Regions from separate parts of the Streptomyces sp. NPDC058662 genome, predicted to be linked through region 1. Evidence: riboswitches for the same ligand, from Rfam matches in the RefSeq annotation. Region 1 holds a riboswitch; the other holds the start of a gene.
What was found. Region 1 has a riboswitch for thiamine pyrophosphate ahead of thiO (glycine oxidase ThiO). Riboswitches for the same ligand answer to the same signal wherever they lie in the genome.
Positions count from the first base shown of each region.

Region 2: it holds a riboswitch for thiamine pyrophosphate, as region 1 does, so the genes downstream of both, thiC (phosphomethylpyrimidine synthase ThiC) here and thiO (glycine oxidase ThiO) in region 1, are expected to answer to the same signal.

Region 1 is NZ_JBHXRU010000074.1:11,522-19,261, forward strand. It holds gene ACFWUQ_RS22985 (NAD(P)/FAD-dependent oxidoreductase) at 65-1,285, opposite strand; TPP riboswitch at 1,366-1,478, shown strand; gene thiO (glycine oxidase ThiO) at 1,476-2,648, shown strand; gene thiS (sulfur carrier protein ThiS) at 2,645-2,845, shown strand; gene ACFWUQ_RS23000 (thiazole synthase) at 2,849-3,643, shown strand; gene pknB (Stk1 family PASTA domain-containing Ser/Thr kinase) at 3,745-5,658, shown strand; gene ACFWUQ_RS23010 (deoxyribonuclease IV) at 5,779-6,624, shown strand; gene ACFWUQ_RS23015 (DUF4396 domain-containing protein) at 6,713-7,249, shown strand; gene ACFWUQ_RS23020 (sulfite oxidase-like oxidoreductase) at 7,292-7,740, opposite strand, start outside.
Region 2 is NZ_JBHXRU010000001.1:138,304-146,043, forward strand. It holds gene ACFWUQ_RS00670 (SsgA family sporulation/cell division regulator) at 1-135, shown strand, start outside; gene ACFWUQ_RS00675 (YibE/F family protein) at 149-1,582, opposite strand; TPP riboswitch at 1,622-1,767, shown strand; gene thiC (phosphomethylpyrimidine synthase ThiC) at 1,761-3,548, shown strand; gene ACFWUQ_RS00685 (hypothetical protein) at 3,705-4,520, opposite strand; gene ACFWUQ_RS00690 (metallophosphoesterase) at 4,669-5,853, opposite strand; gene ACFWUQ_RS00695 (LacI family DNA-binding transcriptional regulator) at 6,069-7,184, opposite strand; gene hisC (histidinol-phosphate transaminase) at 7,546-7,740, shown strand, end outside.

The DNA.
Region 1 (7,740 bases):
GGCGGGGCCGGATCCCCGGCCGTCCCCCGGGCCCGGCCGGCCGCCCCTCGGCTCCGCCCGGCCGTCAGAGGGCGGCCGATTTCAGCGGGGTCGCGGGGTCCGCCGCCCTGGCCGGGTCGAGGGGGGCCGCCGTCTCGATGAGCCTGCGGCCCTGGGCCAGGTCCCGGGGGCGGCCCACGGCCAGCACCGCCACCAGGGCCCCGTCCCGCAGCCAGCACACCGACCAGGCGGGCCCGGCCGGGTCGCCGCGCCACAGCAGGGTGTCGGCGTCCGCGTGGTGCCCGGCGTACTGCACGAAGCGCCCGAACTGCTCCGACCAGAAGTACGGCACGGGGTCGTAGGCGGCCGCCGGCTCCCCCGCCAGGATGTTCGCGGCGACCGCCTTGGGGCCCTGGAGGGCGTTGTCCCAGTGGTGCACGAGGAGCCGGGCCCCGTAGCGCGCGGAGGGGAAGGAGGCGCAGTCGCCGACCGCGTACACCCCGGGCACGGAGGTCCGCAGCCAGGCGTCGGCGGTGATCGAGCCGTCCGCGCCCAGGTCCACGCCGCTCCCGCGGAGCCAGTCGGTGGCGGGGCGGGCGCCGACGCCCACCACCACGGCGCCGGCCTCCAGCGCGCGTCCGTCCGCGAGCAGGACCTGTCCCTCCTCGATCCCGGCGACCTTCGCGCCGGTGAGGAGTTCGGCGCCCGCCTCCGCGTACCAGCGGGCCATGGGAGCGGCGACCTCGGCGGGCAGGGCTCCGGCCAGCACCCGGTCCGCGGCCTCCACGACGGTCACCGCGCAGCCCGCCTCCCGGGCGGCGGTGGCGAACTCGGCGCCGATCCAGCCCGCTCCGACGACCACCGTCCTGGGCCCCGCCGCCAGGACCGGCCGCAGCCGCGCGGCGTCGTCGAGGGTGCGCAGCAGGTGCACGCCGGGGACGCCCTCGGTGCCGGGGAGGGTCAGCGGCCGCGCGCCGGTGGCCAGGACGAGGACCCCGTACGGGACCGGGCCGGCCTCGGTGTCCAGTTCGCGGTCTTTGGCGCGCAGTGCGGTGACCTCCGTCCCGAGCCGGAGACCGATGCCGAGGTCCTCGAAGTCCACGTCGAAGGCGGAGTCCTCGGCCTTGCCGAGGAGCACCGCCTTGGACAGCGGGGGCCGGTCGTAGGGCTGGTGGGGTTCGGCGCCCAGGAGGGTCACGGGGCCGGTGAAGCCCCGCTCGCGCAGGGCGACCGCGGTCTGCACCCCGGCCATGCCGGCGCCGACGATCACGACGCCGCGCTGAGTCTGTTCCGTCTGCTCGCTCACGCCGCCAGCCTAATCACCTGACGATCTGTCAGGAACAGGTGCCGCCTTACCGGCCGTCCGCGCCGGGGTTAGTCTGGCTCCGTACCTATCGCGGGAGTCCGGGCGCACCGGGCTGAGAGGGAGGCTGGACGGCCTCCGACCGTACGAACCTGATCCGGGTCATGCCGGCGAAGGGAGGGGCTGGACGCCCATGCACTCATCCCGAAGGACAGGCTCCGACGTCCTCGTCATCGGGGGCGGGATCATCGGACTCGTCACCGCGTGGCGGGCGGCCCGGCACGGGCTGCGCACCGTTCTCGCCGACCCGGCCCCCGGCGGCGGCGCCGCCATGGTCGCGGCCGGCATGCTCGCCCCCGTCACCGAACTGCACTACGGCGAGGAGGCCCTGCTGGGGCTCGGCGTCGCCTCCGCCGCCCGCTACCCGGAATTCGCCGCCGAGCTCGCCGAGGCGAGCGGCGGCGCGGACATCGGCTACCGGGCCTGCGGCACCCTCGCCGTCGCCCTGGACTCCGACGACCGGCTCCACCTGCGCGAACTGCACGCCCTGCAGCGCCGCTGCGGCCTGGAGTCCGAGTGGCTCACCGGCCGCGAGTGCCGCCGCCTGGAGCCCATGCTCGCCCCGGGCGTCCGCGGCGGCCTGCGCGTCGACGGCGACCACCAGGTGGACCCGCGCCGGCTCGCGGCCGCCCTGCTGGCCGCCTGCGAGCGGTCCGGCGTCCTGATCCACCGGTCCGGCGCGGAACGGCTGCTCGTCACGGCCGACCGCGCGGCGGGCGCCCTGCTCGACGACGGCACGGAGGTGCGCGCGGGCCAGGTGGTCCTGGCCGCGGGCTCGCTCAGCGGCCGGCTGGCGGGCGTACCTCCGGAGGCGGCCGCCCCCGTACGGCCGGTCAAGGGCCAGGTACTGCGGCTCACCGTGCCGCCGGCGTACGCGCCGTTCCTGTCCCGGACCGTACGGGCGGTCGTGCGCGGCAGCCACGTCTACCTGGTGCCGCGCGAGAACGGCGAACTCGTTGTGGGGGCCACCAGCGAGGAGCTCGGCTGGGACACCACGGTCACGGCGGGCGGGGTCTACGAACTCCTGCGCGACGCCCACGAACTGGTCCCCGGCATCACCGAACTGCCCCTCACCGAGACCCGGGCCGGGCTGCGGCCGGGCTCCCCCGACAACGCCCCGCTGCTCGGCCCCACCGAGCTGCCGGGCCTGCACCTGGCCACCGGGCACTACCGCAACGGGGTCCTGCTCACCCCGCTCACCGGCGACGTACTGGCCGAGCTGCTGACCACCGGCGAACTGCCGGAGATCGCACGGCCCTTCACCCCCCGCCGGTTCTCCGCCGCACGTCAGGAGTCCTACGCATGACCATCTCCGTCAACGGCGAGCCGCGCGAGGTCGCGGCCGGCACCACCCTCGACACGGTGGTCGCCACCCTGACCGCGGCGCCGTCGGGTGTCGCCGCCGCGCTCAACGAGACCGTGGTCCCGCGCGGGCAGTGGCCGGCCACGCCGGTCGGCGAAGGTGACCGCGTCGAGGTCCTCACCGCGGTCCAGGGGGGCTGAGCCGTGGCCGACGACCTCTTCACCCTGGGCGACCGCACCTTCACCTCCCGCCTGATCATGGGCACGGGCGGCGCCCCGAGCCTGGACGTACTGGAACGCGCGCTGGCCGCGTCCGGGACCGAGCTGACGACGGTGGCGATGCGCCGGCTGGACCCCGCGGTCCAGGGCTCCGTGCTGTCGGTGCTCTCGAAGCTGGACATCGCGGTCCTGCCCAACACGGCGGGCTGCTTCACCGCGGGCGAGGCCGTCCTCACGGCCCGGCTGGCGCGCGAGGCGCTCGGCACCGACTGGGTCAAGCTGGAGGTGGTCGCGGACGAGCGGACCCTCCTGCCGGACGGCGTCGAGCTGCTCGACGCGGCCGAGACCCTGGTGGACGAGGGCTTCACCGTCCTCCCGTACACGAACGACGACCCGGTGCTCGCGCGGAAGCTGGAGGACGTGGGCTGCGCGGCGATCATGCCGCTGGGGTCGCCGATCGGCTCCGGCATGGGCATCCGCAACCCGCACAACTTCGAGCTGATCACGGAGCGGGCCGGGGTGCCGGTGATCATGGACGCGGGGGCGGGCACCGCGTCCGACGCGGCGCTGGCGATGGAGCTGGGGTGCGCCGCGGTACTGCTGGCCTCGGCGGTGACGCGGGCGCAGGAGCCGATGCTGATGGCGGCGGCGATGCGGGACGCCGTGTCGGCCGGCCGCCTGGCGCGGCGGGCGGGGCGGATCCCGCAGCGGCGGTTCGCCGAAGCCTCGTCCCCCGCGGAGGGCCGCGCCGCCCTGGACCCGGAACGCCCGGCCTTCTGACCCGGGGATCCCGCCCACCCCCGGCGGGGCGGACGTCACAGGTGCGCTGCAAGGGGCCCCGGCCCGGCCTGCCCGGCTCGGGGCCCTCGTAGAATCGGCGGGTGGATACGACCCTGGAAGACCCCCTCGTCGGGCGCGTGCTCGACGGCCGCTACCGCATCGACGCCCGCATCGCGGCCGGCGGCATGGCCACGGTCTACCGGGCCCTCGACACCCGCCTCGACCGCGTCCTCGCGCTGAAGGTGATGCACCCGGCCCTCGCCACCGACGGCGCCTTCGTCGACCGGTTCATCCGGGAGGCCAAGTCCGTGGCCCGCCTCGCCCACCCCAACGTCGTCGCCGTCTTCGACCAGGGCACGGACGGGCCGTACACGTACCTGGCCATGGAGTACGTCTCCGGCTGCACCCTGCGCGACGTGCTGCGCCAGCGCGGCGCGCTCCGGCCGCGGGCCGCCCTGGACATCCTCGAACCGGTCCTCGCCGCCCTCGGCGCCGCGCACCGCGCCGGTTTCGTGCACCGCGACATGAAGCCCGAGAACGTCCTGATCGGCGACGACGGCCGCGTCAAGGTCGCCGACTTCGGACTGGTCCGCTCGGTGGGCTCGGTCACCCAGACCACCGGCTCGGTCCTCGGCACCGTGTCCTACCTGGCACCCGAGCAGATCGAGAACGGCGTCACCGACACCCGCGTGGACGTCTACGCCTGCGGCGTCGTCCTCTACGAGATGCTCACCGGCTCCAAGCCCCACACCGGCGGCAGTCCCGCCCAGGTCCTCTACCAGCACCTCCACGAGGACGTCCCGCCTCCGTCGGCCCTCGTCCCCGGCCTGGCGGCCGGACTCGACGCGCTGGTACGCGGCGCCACCGCCCGCGACCCGCAGCTGCGTCCCGGCGACGCCGCCGCCCTGCTCGGCCTGGCCCGCGAGGCCCGGGCCCGGCTCGGCGACGCCGAGCTGGACGCCGTACCGCCGCAGGCGAGCGCCGGGGAGCGGACGGCCTCGGAGGACCGCACCGGCGTGATCCCGCGCCCGGTGGCCCCGCCGCAGCAGCCCGTGCTGCACACCTCCCGGCTGGAGATGCCGCCGGCGCCGCCCGCACACCGGCCGCCGCCGACCCGCGGGCGGACCCCCCGGCGGGGAACGCTGCTGGTCATCGCCGGGGTACTGCTCGCCCTGGGGCTCGGTACGGGTGTCTGGTACATCAACTCGGGCCAGTTCACCAAGGTCCCCAACCTGCTCGGCAAGACCGAGGAGCAGGCCAGGTCCCAGCTGTCGGCCGCGGGTCTCGGGGTCAAGCGCGTGGAGCGGAAGTTCAGCGACGCCTTCGAGCGCGGGACGGTGATGAACACCGATCCCGCGGGCGGCAAGCGGATCCGCGGCAACGGCGCGGTGACGATCACGCTCTCCCGGGGTCCCGAGGTCGTGGCCGTGCCCAACCTCAAGGGCCGACCGCTGGAGGAGGCCAAGGCGGAGCTCACGAAGGCCGGCCTGGCTCCCGGCGTGGTCACGCAGGCCTTCAGCCAGGACACCGCGCAGGGCTCGGTGATCGGATCCGACCCGGTGGGCGGTGAGAAGCGGGCGCCGGACAGCGCCGTGGCGCTCGTCGTCAGCAAGGGCCGCCCGATCCCGGTCCCGAACGTGGCCGGAGCCTCCTTCGAGCAGGCCCGGTCGGCGCTGGTGGGCCTCGGCCTGAAGGTGGCGACGGCCGCCGATCAGGTCAACTCCCCCTCCCCGGCCGGTACGGTCGCCAACCAGTCGGTCGGCGCCGGCACCCAGGCCGCCGCCGGGGACACCGTCACGCTGACCCTCTCCAAGGGGCCCCGCCAGCTGCCCGTCCCCGATGTGACCGGCCAGGACGTGGACGCGGCCCGCAAGGCACTGGAGACCTCGGGCTTCAAGGTGAGGGTGGACCGGCCGTTCCTCTCCTTCAGCAACACCGTGGAGGCCCAGTCGGTGGCCGGCGGCCAGAACGCCGCCGAGGGCAGCACGATCACCATCAGGACCAAGGGGCTGTAGAAGCGCGTGGAGCACGAGGACGACCAGCGGGACCAGCGCGGGGAGCGGCCGGAGCGCGGGGAGCGGGGAACGGCAGGCGAGGGGCCGGCGGAGCGGTCCGCGGCCGCCGTACGCAATCCCGTGGGCGGGCACGTCCCGGTCGCCGGCGGCCTCGCCTCGGTCGGTTCGGCCTACGCGCGGGAGATGGGCGCGGAGGCCGTCCAGGTCTTCGTCGCCAATCCGCGCGGCTGGGCCACCCCGACCGGGAACCCGGCGCAGGACGAGCTCTTCCGCGCCTGGTGCGCGGACCGCTCCGTGCCCGCCTACGTCCACGCGCCCTACCTGATCAATTTCGGCTCGCACACCGGGGCGACCGTGGAGAGGTCGGTGGAGTCCCTGCGCCACTCGCTGCGCCGGGGCCGGGAGATCGGCGCGCTCGGGGTCGTCGTCCACACCGGGTCGGCGACCGGGGGCCGTCCCCGTGAGGCGGCGTACGCGCAGGTCAGGGAGCACATGCTGCCTCTGCTGGACGAGCTCGTGCACGACGACGACCCGTTCCTGCTGCTGGAGTCCACGGCCGGTCAGGGCTCTTCGCTGTGCTCGCGGACCTGGGACTTCGGTCCGTACTTCGAGGCTCTCGACCACCACCCCAAGCTCGGCATCTGCCTGGACACGTGCCACATCTTCGCGGCCGGACACGACCTGGCGGAGCCGGGCGGGGTGAAGGTGACGCTGGACCTGCTGGTCGACACGGTCGGCGAGGGCCGGCTGAAGCTGATCCACGCGAACGACTCCAAGGAGGGGGTCGGCGCGCACAAGGACCGCCACGCCAACATCGGCCAGGGCCATATCGGCCGGGAGGCCTTCGCCGAGCTGTTCACGCACCCCGCCACGGAAGGCGTACCGCTGGTCATCGAAACGCCCGGCGGCAGGGAAGGGCATGCGGCGGACGTGGCGCTGCTGAAGGAACTGCGCGGCGCGCACTGATCCGGAGAGTCCTGGGGAATACCCCAGGGGGGTATACGGTTGTGGAGAGCAGCAGAACCGCCGACCGTTTCTCCCGCTGGGGGTCGTCATGGAGTACGAGCAGCCGCACCGGAACCATCAGCACGGGCACGACCACGGGCACGACCTCGGGCACGGCCACGACCACGGGCACGGGTCCGGCGGGGGCGGGGCCGGCTGGGGCGAGGCCGCCCGGGCCACCCTGCACTGCCTCACCGGATGCGCCATCGGCGAAGTGCTCGGCATGGTCATCGGCACGGCACTCGGCTGGGGGAACGTCGAGACGATGGTGCTGGCGATCGTCCTCGCCTTCTTCTTCGGCTACGCCTTCACCCTGCGCGGGGTCCTCGCGGCGGGCCTGGGGCCGCGTGCCGCCGTCCGGGTGGCCCTGGCGGCCGACACCCTCTCGATCACCGTCATGGAGATCATCGACAACGGGGTCATCGCCCTGTGGCCGGGCGCGATGGACGCGCACCTGTCGGCGCCGCTGTTCTGGATCGTCCTGGCGATCGCCCTCGCGGCGGCCTTCGTGATCACCGTTCCGGTCAACAAGTGGCTGATCGGCCGGGGCAAGGGGCACGCGGTGGTGCACCGGTACCACCACTGAGCGGCCAGGGGCGGGTCACGGCACCGGCCCGCCGGGCACCGCTCAGAGCTCGGGGCCCTCGCCCGGCTCCTCCTGGTAGGAGTAGCGCTGCTCGCGCCAGGGGTCGCCGATGTTGTGGTAGCCGCGCTCCTCCCAGAAGCCCCGGCGGTCGGCGGTCATGTACTCGACGCCGCGCACCCACTTGGGGCCCTTCCAGGCGTACAGGTGCGGGACCACCAGCCGCAGCGGGAACCCGTGCTCCGCGGTGAGCAGTTCACCGCCCTGGTGCGTGGCGAAGACGGTCCGCTCGGAGGCGAAGTCGGCCAGCCGCATATTGGAGCTGAAGCCGTACTCGGCCCACACCATCACGTGCGTGACCTGCGGGGCCGGGGGCGCCAGCGCGAGCACGGTGCGGGCGAGCACGCCGCCCCATTCGGCGCCCTGCATGCTGAACTTCGTCACGCAGTGCAGGTCCGCCACGACCGACTCGAACGGCAGCGCCGCGAACTCCT
Region 2 (7,740 bases), on a different contig from region 1:
GCCTTCCTCGACCGGACCGACCGGCTGGTCCCGCTCGGTCAGGAGCGTGACCTCGGGGACTTCGAGGAGAACCTCGACGAGGCGCTCGGCAAGATCCTCTCCGGGTCCCGGCAGAACGAGCAGAACGCCGGCTGACCCGGCCGGTCCCTCAGCGCTTGCGTCGCCGCCGACCCCGGCCGCCGCGGGCCGGCCCGGAGGCCCCGGCTCCCGCCCCGGCCCCGGCCCCGGTCGCGGATCCGGGCCGGTCGGCGGACACGACCAGCGCGGCCAGTGCCGTGGTGACGGGTACCGAGGCCACCAGTCCGATCGAGCCGACGAGGGTGCGTACGATCTCCGCCGCGACCAGTTCGCTGTTGGCCACCGAACCCATGCTGCTGTTCGCGATCGAGAACAGCAGGAGCAGGGGGAGTGCGGCACCCGCGTAGGCCAGCACCAGCGTGTTGACCACCGAGGCGATGTGGTCGCGGCCGATCCGGATACCCGCACGGTAGAGGCCCCGTGGCCCCATCTCCGGGTCGGCGTGGTGGAGCTCCCATACAGCCGAGGTCTGGGTGACCGTCACGTCGTCGAGCACGCCCAGGGAGCCGATGATGACACCTGCGAGCAGCAAACCGCTCATGTCGATGTTCGGATAGAGCCCGTGGATCAGCCCGGTGTTGTCGTCCGTGTTGCCGCTGAGGAACGCCCAGTCGATGAACAGGGAGCCCAGCAGCCCGATCAGCAGCAGCGAGACGAGCGTGCCGATGACGGCGACCGAGGTGCGGGCGGTCAAGCCGTGGCACATGTAGAGCGCGATGAGCATGATGGCGCTCGCTCCGACGACCGCGACGACCAGGGGGTTCGAACCCTGCAGGATCGCGGGGAGGATGAAGAGCATCAGCACCCCGAAACTGACGACGAGCGCGATCAGCGCGAACAGCCCGCGCATCCGCCCGACGAGTACCACCACGACGGCGAAGATGCCGGCCAGGACCGCCATCGGGAACTTGCGGTTGACGTCGATGACGGAGTACTGGAGGTCGCGGGGGGCGTCCGGCGCGTAGGCCACCACCACCTCCTGGCCGTCGGCCAACTGCCGCGGTGCGCCCGGCTGCACGATCTCGACGAAGGTGCGGCCCCGGTCGGGACCCGTGCCGATCTCGACGGTGGCCTTCTTGCAGTCGCCGGTCTGCGCGGCCAGGGCCTCGCGGCCCTGGGGGGTGGAGTCGTCACCGGTGGGCGGCACCTGTGCGGCGTTCACCGATGCGCAGTCGACGCGTTCCAGTGAGACGACCCGCGCCTGCTGGGTCTGCCGGTCGAATCCCACACCCGTGCGCTCGTGCCCGGGCGCGCCGCCCGGCCAGAGCACCACCATGCCGACGAAGACGGCGGTGGCGAAGGGGATGAGCACGGCGGCGATGACCCTGCGCAGATGCTTCGAGACAGGGGTGGCCGGGCCGTGGCTGTGGCTGTGCGCATGCCCGGACGCGGGCCCGGGACCGGAGTGCGCGTGGCCGGTAGGGCCAGTGGGCTCTGTGGGTTCGTTGGGGGGCTGCGGCGAGGACGTCACCAGCAGATCATCGCAAGAGATGAGGGGGCCCACTGTTCAGCACGCCACAGATGACGCTAGCGTGGGGGCACCTTTGCACAACGCGGGAGCTCGGAGCACCGGGCTGAGAGGACGCTGATCACCGTAGGCGCATCACAGATGCGTACGGGAAGAGGCTGCGTCGACCGCCGAACCTGTTACCGGGTAATGCCGGCGTAGGGAGATAGGTCTCATGACCATTCAGGACGCACGCACGCCTGCCGTCAGCCAGGACGCCGACGGCCGGACTGAGCGCCAGCCGGGCTGGCACAAGGGGTACGTGGCGGGCTCCCGCCCCGACATCCGGGTGCCGGTCCGCCAGGTACACCTCACCAACGGCAAGGACGTGACGCTGTACGACACGTCCGGGCCGTACACCGACCCGCAGATCGAGACCGACGTGCGCCGCGGTCTGGCGCCGCTGCGCGAGAACTGGATCATCGGCCGCGGGGACACCGAGGAGTACGCGGGCCGTCCCGCGCGCCCCGAGGACGACGGCATCAAGCACACCTCGCCGCGCGGTGGCCTCAAGAACCTCGACGCGGTCTTCCCGGGCCGCCCCCGCCAGCCCCGCCGGGGCCGCGGCGGCGTGGCCGTCACCCAGCTCGCGTACGCCCGCCGCGGTGAGGTCACCCCGGAGATGGAGTACGTCGCGATCCGCGAGAACGTCTCCCCCGAGGTGGTCCGCGAGGAGATCGCCGCGGGTCGCGCGGTGCTCCCGGCGAACGTGAACCACCCGGAGATCGAGCCGATGATCATCGGCAAGCGCTTCCTGGTGAAGGTCAACGCCAACATCGGCAACTCCGCGGTCACCTCCTCCATCGAGGAGGAGGTCGACAAGATGACCTGGGCGACCAAGTGGGGCGCCGACACGGTCATGGACCTCTCGACGGGCCGCAACATCCACACCACCCGCGAGTGGGTGCTGCGCAACTCCCCCGTCCCGATCGGGACCGTGCCGCTCTACCAGGCACTGGAGAAGGTCGACGGCCGCGCCGAGGACCTGACCTGGGAGATCTACAAGGACACGGTCATCGAGCAGGCCGAACAGGGCGTCGACTACATGACCGTCCACGCCGGCGTGCTCCTGCCCTACGTCCCGCTGACCGCCCGCCGCAAGACCGGCATCGTCTCGCGCGGCGGCTCGATCATGGCCGCCTGGTGCCTCGCGCACCACAAGGAGAACTTCCTCTACACGAACTTCGAGGAGCTCTGCGACATCCTCGCGACGTACGACGTCACGTACTCGCTCGGCGACGGCCTGCGCCCCGGTTCTATCGCGGACGCCAACGACGCGGCCCAGTTCGCCGAGCTGAAGACGCTGGGCGAGCTCAACACCATCGCCAAGCGGCACAACGTCCAGACGATGATCGAGGGCCCGGGCCACGTCCCGATGCACAAGATCAAGGAGAACATCGACCTCCAGCAGGAGATCTGCGAGGAGGCGCCGTTCTACACGCTCGGCCCGCTGACCACGGACGTCGCACCCGCGTACGACCACATCACCTCGGGCATCGGCGCCGCGATGATCGCCTGGTGGGGTACCGCCATGCTCTGCTACGTGACGCCCAAGGAGCACCTGGGCCTGCCCAACCGCGACGACGTGAAGACCGGCGTCATCACCTACAAGATCGCGGCCCACGCGGCGGACCTGGCCAAGGGCCACCCCGGCGCCCAGGAATGGGACGACGCCCTGTCGGACGCGCGGTTCGAGTTCCGCTGGGAGGACCAGTTCAATCTGGCCCTCGATCCGGACACGGCCCGCGAGTTCCACGACGAGACGCTGCCGGCGGAGCCGGCGAAGACCGCGCACTTCTGCTCCATGTGCGGTCCCAAGTTCTGCTCGATGAAGATCTCCCAGGACATCCGGCGCGAGCACGGCGGTGACCTGAAGGCTGAGGAGATCCAGGCGGGGATGGCGGAGAAGTCCGCCGAGTTCGCTGCCTCGGGCAGCCGTGTCTACCTGCCGCTGGCCGACTGACGCACCGCTCGTCAGGCGTCGCTCCCCGATCCGGCGGTCGGGGAGCGGCGCCTTCCGGCGCTCGCCCCGGCCTGCGGGCGCATCCCCGTGAGAGCGAAGGGCATCCGCGGATGTCTCGGGATGTTTCACGTGAAACATCCGCTTCCCGTGCCGGTGCTACTCGGGCTGCGGCTTCGGTCCGCCGAAGTCCGGGCTCGTGAAGTCCGGTGAGCTGTAACCCGGCCCGGGCCCCTCCGACGGGGAGCCCGGGCTGGTGAAGTCGGGCGCGGTGTAGCCGAGGCTGGGGATACGGCCGCCGCGTCGGTGAGGCTCCCCGGGACCCTGTCCGGCGCTCGGGTCGGCCAGGGCGTCGCGCAGGAACGGCATGATGCCGCGCTCCAGTACCGCGTTGCGCCAGGCCTCGCGGGCCCGCGCGACCTCGTCGGGTATCGCCTCCGTCTCGTCCGCCACCACCTCGGTGGAGCTGTTGCGCAGGGCCGTCATCAGCAGTCCGATCACGGCGATGAACAGGGCGGCGGCGGTGAGCGCACCGAAGAGCCAGCCCGCCGTGAGCATGGTCTTGGCGAAGGCGGGCTCGGGCTCGACCATCTTCAGGCTGTAGCCGATGAGCAGGAAGATCAGCATCGCGGTGCCGGCCAGGACGGGCGCGAGGACCGTGATCACGGCGCTGACACCCGCACCGTCTCCGTCTCCGTGCCCGTCACCGTCCTCCCCCGTCGTCCCAGGCGTGGAGAGGAGCTCGTCGCGCCGTTCCCCGCGGACCTTCACGTAGTGGTCGTACTCGGTGGAGGCCGCGCCCGCGAGCAGGGCGGTGGCCCCCTGCGCCATGGTGCGCAGCTGTTCGGCGTTCAGCCGGACGCCGAGCGCGGCGAGTTCGGGCCGATCGCGCGCGGTGCGCAGCGCCTCGTCGAGGAGTCGCTCGAACTCCGGTCGGTCTTCGGTCAGCAGGTGCGGAGCGCTGGTCATGTGCATCCCCCGATGCTCCGTACAAGCCGGTATGCCCGCGTAGACCCGGGCGCCGGCACAAACGGAGGAGAGCCTGCTACGGATAGAGCGATGGTAGAGGGACCACGCCACCGGTTGACAGGGGCTTTCAGTAAATACCCCTCCGCGATAACCGTCAGTTGTTCAACGGAAGTTGTACGACGAGCAGCTTGCCCGCCATGGTGACGCCGCCGTCCATCGCGATGGCGAGTCCTTCCGCGTACACGTGGGGGCCGTCCACGGCCTCCGGGCCGCGCGCCTCGTCCCCGTCCTCGGTGCCCACTTCGCCGAGCAGGTAGGGGATCGGGCTGTGGCCGTGGACGACGCGGCCGCCGCCGTAGGTGTCGAGCAGTTCGCGTACCGCCTGCGGACCCGTCTCCTCGTCGCGGAAGGCGAACCGCTTGGTGAACTTCCGGAAGAGGTCCCAGGTGATGTCGGCGTCGTTGCGGTTGAGCAGCTCGTGGATGGTGTCGTTGACGTCCTCGATGGAGTCGCCGTAGTCGAGGTAGGCCGTCGTGTCGGAGTGCAGGAGCAGGTGGCCCTCCTCCAGAACTGCCGCGTCCAGCCGGGACATCCACTGAAGGTGGACGTCCTGGAGGCGCTCCATGTCGGTGCGCTGGCCGCCGTTGAGGAGCCACGCGGCCTGGAAGGTGGCCGTTCCGGCACCGGAGGCGACGGGTGTGTCGCCGAACCGCTTGGCGCCGATGAGGAGCAGTTCGTGGTTGCCCATCAGGGCCTTGCAGTAGCCGCCGGCGGCGGCGGCCTCGGCGGACAGCCGCATGACGAGGTCGATGACGCCGATGCCGTCGGGGCCGCGGTCGGTGAAGTCGCCGAGGAACCACAGCCGGGCGTTGCCGGCGGACCAGCGGCGCTCGTCGTCGATCAGCCCCTGGGCATGGAGTTCGGTGACGAGCTCGTCGAGGTAGCCGTGGACGTCGCCGACCACGTAGAGCGGCCCGGGGCCCGACACCGCGGGGTCCTGGGGGACGTACTGGACCTGGACGGTGTCGCCGGGCCCGCCGAGCGGTACGCGGCCGATGACGGGCAGGTCCCGCTGGGTCGGGGTGTAGCCGTCGGGATCGCCCTCCTGGGGGACCTCGCTCACGGGGTCCGGCGGGGCGTAGCCGGGCTGCGGGGGCACGCTCGCGGCCCGCGCGCCGTAGTACGACGCGTACTCCGCGTACGGGGGAGGTGCTCCGGGCAGCCCCTTCGTCGCGGCGTACGCGGCGGGTTCGGCGACCGGAACCCGGAAGTCCCGCAGCGTCTCCGTCCGCATCGCGGGTCCCTGACCGGCCCCCTGAGTCATCGACCCCTCCACCACCGTCGCGCGCCGTACACCTGCGGACCCTCCTGACCTCCGGGGAGGAGGGTCCGTGATGTCGTGCGCCCATCATAGGAATGCGGCTCGCGCTCTGTGACGCACCAGGGGTGGTGAATCCTGTGCGGAGCCGATCGTTCCTACCGCTTTCTGCCGATTTCGGTGTTGCTGAAATCCTCAGCCGCCCCGCCGACCAGTCCGACCGGCCGGTGTGGCGGTCACTCCGCGGCCGGAGACCGGGGCGGGCTGACCGTCGTACGGGGCTGCCTGCGCTGTGACGAGGCGCGGATGATGAGCTCCGTCGGGACCACCTGTTCGACCGGGCGTCCCGTGTCCACGCCCTCGATCGCGTCGATCAGCAACTGCACGACGGCGGTGCCGATACGGCGCGGTTGGAGCGAGAGCGTGGTGACAGGCGGTTCGGTGGCGGCGTAGACGGTGGACTCGCTGCAGCAGACGAGCAGCAGGTCCTCGGGGACGCGCAGGCCGTAGCGGCGGGCGGCGGCGAGCAGGTCGGTGCCGTTGGGGTCGAAGAGCCCGTACACGGCGTCGGGACGGTCGGGCCGGGCGAGGAGCCGGTCCGCGGCCATGGCCCCCGCGCACGGGTCGTGGGCGGGGTACGACTCGTAGACCGGGTCCTGGCCGACGCGCTCGCACCAGCTGAGGTAGGCGGTCGTGGAGAGCCGCGTGTAGGTGTCGGTGGTCGTTCCCGTCAGCAGCCCGATACGGCGGGCCCCCGCGCCGGCGAGGTGGTCGAGCAGGTTGAGTACGGCCGCCTCGTGGTCGTTGTCGACCCAGGCGGTGACGGAGAGGGAGCCCGCGGGGCGGCCGTCGGAGACGACGGGCAGGCCCTGGCGGACCAGTTCGGTGACGACCGGATCATGGTCGGAGGGGTCGATGACGACGGTGCCGTCGAGGGCGACGTTGGACCACACGTCGTGTCGGGAGGTGGCGGGGAGGATGACGAGTGCGTAGCCGCGCGCCAGCGCGGCGGAGGTGGCCGCCCGGGCCATCTCGGCGAAGTAGGCGAATTCGGTGAAGGTGAAAGGTTCATCCCCGTAGGTGGTCACGGTCAGGCCGATGAGGCCCGACTTGCCCGTACGGAGGGTGCGGGCGGCGGCCGACGGGCGGTAGCCCAGCCGGTCGGCGACCTCGCGAACGTGGCGGCGGGTGACGTCCGGCAGCCGCCCCTTGCCATTGAGCGCGTCGGAGACGGTCGTGATCGAGACGCCCGCCGCGGCGGCCACGTCCCTGATGCCTGCCCGGCCCTGTCGGCCGGCTGCCCGCCGGGTGGTCTCGGTCCGGCTCACCTGATGCTTCCCTGCTGCTGTCATGGCGAGCCGATAGTAGGGCTCGGCGGGGTGGCTGGTCCGGGTGCATATGCACGCGTTGACAGGCACGATTCTGCATGCTTCGCCACTCCCAATGACCTTGGAAACAAAGGAGTTTGGCCGCGAAGGGCAGGGGTGGTGCTTGTCGGCGGGTACGAGCATGCCAAACCGGTGGGATCTCGGGCCGCTCTCATGTCACCTTCACGAGGGATGCGCGCCACGGCGCAGGCCACCGGCGTGCGCATATATGCGTGCGCTCCCCCGCATTCCAGGCGCCCCCATTCTCGGAACGGCGGAATCCTCATAAGGTGAGCAGTATTGAGTCGACGGCGACGTCGGACGGGACGGTCGAGGAGGACCTGCGGTGAGCGAGAAGAGCCCGAGGCTGCGCGCCGAGCTGGACGGCATTCCCACGTACAAGCCCGGCAAGCCGGCGGCCGCGGGGGGTCCCGTCGCGTACAAGCTGTCCTCGAACGAGAACCCGTACCCCCCGCTGCAGGGGGTGCTGGAGACCGCCGTCGCGGCGGCGGGCAACTTCAACCGCTACCCCGACATGGCC